Regions from separate parts of the Enterococcus sp. BWT-B8 genome, predicted to be linked through region 1. Evidence: predicted binding sites of a transcription regulator. Region 1 holds the regulator's gene; the other holds the start of a gene.
What was found. Region 1 encodes LexA, which represses DNA repair genes until DNA is damaged. Its sites were predicted from a motif close to CNAACANNTGTTNG; they were not measured.
Positions count from the first base shown of each region.

Region 2: a site for LexA is predicted at 1,319-1,332, ahead of uvrB (excinuclease ABC subunit UvrB). Genes of this name have one in related genera too.

Region 1 is NZ_JAJDJV010000001.1:219,801-222,993, forward strand. It holds gene LI951_RS01020 (thymidylate synthase) at 1-36, shown strand, start outside; gene LI951_RS01025 (dihydrofolate reductase) at 59-553, shown strand; gene lexA (transcriptional repressor LexA) at 1,128-1,748, opposite strand; gene LI951_RS01035 (DUF896 family protein) at 1,899-2,141, shown strand; gene tkt (transketolase) at 2,240-3,193, shown strand, end outside.
Region 2 is NZ_JAJDJV010000016.1:22,591-25,783, forward strand. It holds gene uvrB (excinuclease ABC subunit UvrB) at 1-1,237, opposite strand, end outside; gene LI951_RS13280 (amino acid ABC transporter substrate-binding protein/permease) at 1,586-3,193, shown strand, end outside.

The DNA.
Region 1 (3,193 bases):
CCCCATCCAGCGATAAAGGCACCAATTGCGGTTTAAAGTTGAAGGGAGTTAAAAAATAATGTTAGCAGCTATTTGGGCTCAGGATGAACAGGGGAATATTGGTAAAGAAAATGTCCTGCCATGGCACTTGCCAAATGATTTGAAATTTTTTAAAAAGATGACTGAGGACAATACGATTGTCATGGGAAGAAAGACATTTGAAGGAATGGGGAGCAAAGCACTGCCCAATAGAAAGACGATCATTCTGACTAGAGACAAAGAATATCAAGCTGAAAATGTTGTTGTAATGAACAGCATAGAAGAAGTTATAAACTATGCAGAAGAATTTTCAGGTATTACTTTTATTGCCGGGGGAGCAAATATTTATCAGGATTTTCTGCCTTACTGTGATGTTCTATATCGGACTGTTATTCATGGCGATTTTGATGCAGATACATCCTTTCCTTTTGTCGATTGGGAAAAATGGACGCTGATCAATTCAAGCGAAGGAGAAACAGACGAACTAAACAAGTACCCTCATGAATTCGAAACCTATCAGCGGACAGGTTCATGAATTCTGTGTATAGGAAAGGCTGGCTCCACAGTCAGCTGACGAGATAATTTTACTTTGTCCGGGTGTTGTTGCAAAAAGGAAAAACAGAACTTTACTGTTACGACAACTTTTGGAAAAGTAAAATTATTGGACGACCCCATTTCTGCAGAAGAAAGAGAAGCAGGTTCTGTTTTTTTGAAATGGCTGTAATAGCAACGACTTCTACTTGGACCAGATATCAGAATGAGGTACTTCCAAGTCTGTTAAAAGCAAATCATATATTTGTTGAGTATCATTAAAGTATTGGCTACGATATCCAAATTAGGTAAACTTAGCTATATAGACCTGTAATATTTCTCATTGGAAAACAGGATGATTGTGTTGGCTATAAAGAGATGTTTCATCTATTTGCTTCTTTTTTCCGAGCAATTTGAACAGCCCGCTCTGTTTTATAACACTTTCAGCACATGAAGCAATCATTTTGAGTAAATAGCAGAGACCCGTCAGGCCGAATTTAAAGAGCTCGACTGGTCTTTTTGTAAAAAAGATCCAAATTCCTTCGATTAAAGGAATTCAGACCCAGTAAATGGTTTAATTAAATATGATTTCTGTATAGACCAACTACTTTACCCAGTATGGAAACATTGTCCAAAAGAATGGGTTCCAAGGCATCATTTTCCGGTTGAAGACGAATATAATCTGTTTCCTTAAAGAATCTTTTACAGGTAGCTTCATCTTCATCTGTCATAGCTATGACAATATCTCCATTTGTCGCATCAGCCTGTTTTCTGACAATGACCTGATCACCATCAAGGATACCGGCATTGATCATACTTTCTCCTCGAATTGTCAGCATAAATAATGCATTTTGCTCAAATTGAAGGTCAGGAGGCAAGGGGAAGAAGTCTGACGCTTCCTCAACAGCCAGTATTGGTTCCCCGGCAGTAACAACACCCAGCATAGGAATAGTTGTAGGCTGAACCCCAATTTTTTCCAACCCCTCTGCTGTTAACTCAATTGCCCGAGGTTTGGTTGGATCTCTTAAAATCAGCCCTTTTTTTTCAAGTCTGGCTAAATGGCCATGCACTGTTGACGTAGAGGAAAGATTCACAGCTTTTCCAATTTCGCGAACGGTTGGCGGATATCCTTTTAGCTCTACTTGTTCATATATATATTTTAATACTTCTACCTGTCTTGTCTCGGTACGTTTTGCCAATATCCACACCTTCTTTCAAATTATAGTTACAGTCTAACATATTTCTCTCATGAAATCAAACAAGCGTTCGTGTAAAATCAATAGGAAAGACAGTTGTTTTTTCAAGCATGTTCTTATAAGATAAAAGGGATTGATAAAGGAGGGAAGACGATGCTTTCAAAAGAAAAGATGGAACGTATCAACGCTCTGGCACGTAAAGCCAAAGAAGGTCCGCTTACAGATTTAGAACTCAATGAGCAGAAGAAACTGCGTGAAGAATATCTGCAGACATTTCGTAAAGGAATGCGGCATCATATTGAGGGAATGAAAGTGGTAGATCCAAAAGGCAATGATGTAACACCTGAGAAGCTGAAACAGATTCAAAAAGAAAAAGGGCTGCATGACCGCAAATAATTAGAGTTAACTTTACTAAAAGTAATTGCTTTCATAAATGAATTAAGGTACAATGTGAGTAATAAAGGTAAAAAAAACCTAAATAGGAGATGATATTTTTGTTCGACAAAACTGATCAACTAGGTGTGAATACCATTCGTACGCTCAGCATCGAAGCCATTCAACAAGCAAATTCGGGACATCCAGGACTGCCTATGGGTGCAGCGCCTATGGCTTATGCGCTTTGGACCAAGCATTTAAAGGTTAACCCAAAAACCTCAACAAACTGGGCAGATCGCGACCGTTTTGTTCTTTCTGCCGGTCATGGTTCTGCCTTACTTTACAGTCTGCTTCATTTATCAGGCTATAACGTGACAATAGACGATTTAAAGAACTTCCGTCAATGGGACAGTAAAACACCAGGACATCCGGAAGTCGGTCATACGGACGGCGTGGAAGCAACAACAGGACCATTAGGTCAGGGAATTGCCATGGCTGTCGGAATGGCAATGTCTGAAGCACATTTAGCTGCTGTTTATAATAGAGACAGCTTTAATGTTGTTGATCATTATACGTATGCTCTTTGCGGTGACGGTGATTTAATGGAAGGAGTTTCTCAGGAAGCTGCTTCAATGGCCGGTCACATGAAACTGGACAAACTAATCGTTCTTTACGATTCCAATGACATCTCCTTGGATGGGCCGACTTCAAAGTCCTTTACTGAAAATGTTGGCCAGCGCTTCGAAGCCTATGGCTGGCAGCATATTCTGGTAAAGGATGGAAACGATCTGGAGGCTATTTCAAAGGCAATCGAAGACGCCAAAGCTGAGACAGGCAAACCAACCTTGATCGAAGTGAAAACAGTGATTGGATTTGGCGCACCGAAAGAAGGAACATCTGCGGTTCATGGCGCACCGCTTGGTCAGGAAGGAATCGATGCAGCAAAAGTTGTTTATGGTTGGGAATATCCAGATTTCACAGTTCCTGATGAAGTAGCAGAACGCTTTACTGAAAGAATGATTGAAGACGGCGAAAAAGCTGAAGCTGAATGGAATAAACTGTTTGAAAATTAC
Region 2 (3,193 bases), on a different contig from region 1:
TCACAGTATCTGTTTGTTCATACTCATAAGGTCCCGGTGTTGCAGATACATAAACAACCTGATGGACATGCTGCTCAAATTCTTCAAGACGTAAAGGCCGATTGTCCAGTGCACTTGGCAGACGGAATCCATAGTCAACGAGCATTTGCTTTCTTGCCCTGTCGCCATTATACATACCTCGTACCTGAGGCATGGTTACATGCGATTCATCAATGACCAGCAGAAAATCGTCCGGAAAGAAATCTATCAGAGTATACGGAGGCTCTCCTTCTGATCTGCCATCCATATGTCTGGAATAATTTTCAATCCCAGAGGTGTACCCCATTTCACGCATCATTTCGATATCATAATTGGTCCGCTGCTCCAGACGCTGTGCTTCCAGCAGCTTATTTTCAGACCGCAGAACCTTCAGACGAGCATCCAATTCATCTTGTATCTGACTGATTGCATGTTCCATATGGTCTTCATTTGTAACAAAGTGGGTTGCAGGGAAAATAACCGCATGCTCCGTTTCACCTAAAATTTCCCCGGTCAATGCATCCACTTCTCGGATTCTCTCTATTTCGTCTCCAAAAAATTCGACTCTCAACGCATGGTCATCTCTTGATGCCGGGAATATCTCAACAACATCCCCTCTGACACGAAAACGCCCCCGCTGGAAATCAATATCATTTCGTTCAAATTGAATATCCACAAGACTTTTCAGCAGCTGCCCTCTTTCTATTTCCATACCTGCTCTTAATGAAACAATTTGTTCACTGTATTCTTTTGGATCTCCCAAACCAAAAATACAAGAGACTGAAGCAACAACGATCACATCATTACGCTCCAGTAAAGCACTGGTTGCAGAGTGACGAAGTTTATCAATCTCATCATTAATACTGGCATCTTTTTCAATGTATGTATCACTTGAAGGAACATAAGCCTCCGGCTGATAATAATCATAGTAACTGACAAAATATTCAACTGCATTATTCGGAAAGAATTCTTTAAACTCTCCATATAGCTGCCCAGCTAATGTTTTATTATGAGCAATTACTAATGTCGGCTTGTTAATCTCTTTAATGACATTTGAAATTGTGAATGTTTTACCAGTTCCGGTGGCCCCCAAAAGAATCTGAGCCTTTTCTCCGCCTTCAACACCCTCAATCAGCTGAGCGATTGCTTGCGGCTGATCCCCATCCGGTTTATATTTTGAAACTAACTCAAATGTATTGGTGGTTTTTCTCTCAATCATAAGTTGTGCTCCCCTCGTGTAATTTTCTCACTAGAAAAGGAAAAGAGTAAATTTCTTACTCCCTGAATTATTTTAACATACCGAACATATTTTCGCTACTTCTATAATCTCAATTTTTTATCCGTTCTTATATGTATTATATATAGAAGGTATTCAAATGTTTCCCATCAGCTGAAAGCTTTTTAGAAGGAGAAATTATTAGTAACTAGGTGGGTTAACCTTGTCATAAAACCTAACATCAAACGTTAGATTTTTTTATTTTTTTTCTTACCTTTACCGAATTTATTGTTTTTCTCATGGATTTTGCTATATAATTGTTAAATATGTAATTATTTAGGAGGATTTTATATGAAGAAGAAGCACTTTTTATTTTCTTTATTTGCTATGATTGCAAGTCTGCTCATTTTAACGAACGGCAGTACGAGCTGGGCAGAAGAAAAGACTTATGATATTGGAACAGATCTGACATTCGCCCCATTTGAATTTCAGGATTCAAATGATGAATATATCGGTATTGATATAGACTTGCTGAATGCAATTGCAGAAGATCAGGGATTCAAAGTGAATCTTAAGCCTCTTGGATTTGACTCAGCCATTCAAGCTGTACAGTCAGGACAGATTGATGGAATGATCGCGGGAATGAGTATTACAGATGAACGAAAAAAATCCTTTGACTTCTCAGAGTCCTATTTTAACAGCGGCCTGCAAATGGCTGTCAAACAAGGAAATGATACCATTGAGAACTATGATGATTTAGATGGTAAAACAGTTGCTGCCAAAGTAGGAACGGAAAGTGCAGCTTTTCTTGAGAAAAATCAGGACAAGTATGGCTATTCCATTAAAAATTTTGATGATGCAACTGGTCTGTATCAGGCTCTTCAAAATGGTGAAGCCGATGCGATCTTTGATGATTATCCAGTATTAGGCTATGCCATTACAAATGGACAAAAGCTTCAACTGGTTGGAGCAAAAGAAACCGGCAGTTCTTACGGATTTGCTGTGAAAAAGGGGCAAAACCCTGAACTGATCGAAATGTTCAACGACGGACTTGAAAAACTAAAAGAAGACGGCACCTATGATAAAATCATTGCAGAGTATATCTCTTCCGGTTCTGAAGATGCTGAAGGTGAAATGAAACAAATTGAGCCTAAAAAAGATGTGTATACAATTGCCAGTGATTCAACGTTCGCGCCTTTCGAATTTCAAAATTCTGATGGTGAATACGAAGGAATCGATGTTGATTTGATCAATCGAATTGCTCAACTTCAGGGCTTTACAATTGAGTTTAAGTTTATTGGGTTTAGTTCAGCAGTTCAAGCTGTGGAATCCGGTCAGGCAGACGGAATGATTGCAGGGATGACCATTACTGATGAACGTGAAAAATCCTTTGATTTCTCCACTCCTTATTTCAACAGCGGAATTCAAATTGCTGTAAAAAAAGGCAACGATTCTATAACTTCCTACGAAGATTTAAAAGATCAAACAGTTGGAGCAAAAATCGGGACAGAGAGTGCTGACTTCCTTGAAGCGAATAAAGATAAATATGGATACAAGATCAAATATCTGGATACAACAGATGCCTTGTACAGCTCTTTGGATATTGGCGAGATTGCTGCGATGATGGATGATTATCCGGTAATCGGTTATGGAATTGCTCAAGGGCAGGCTTTGTCGACACCCATTCCACGTGAAGAAGGCGGCTCTTACGGGTTTGCTGTAAAAAAAGGCAAAAATCCTGAATTAATTGAAATGTTTAATGAAGGCTTGGCTGAATTAAAACGAACAGGTGAGTACGACACAATTGTTGGAAAATATATTAAAGACGGCAGCACCAAAAATACTGTAGATGAATCCACCTTTTCCGGAATGATTAAAAATAACTGGAAGCGTCTGTTAAGCGGATTATGGATGACTGTTCAGCTTACACTGATATCTTTTGTTTTAGCGTTAATTCTG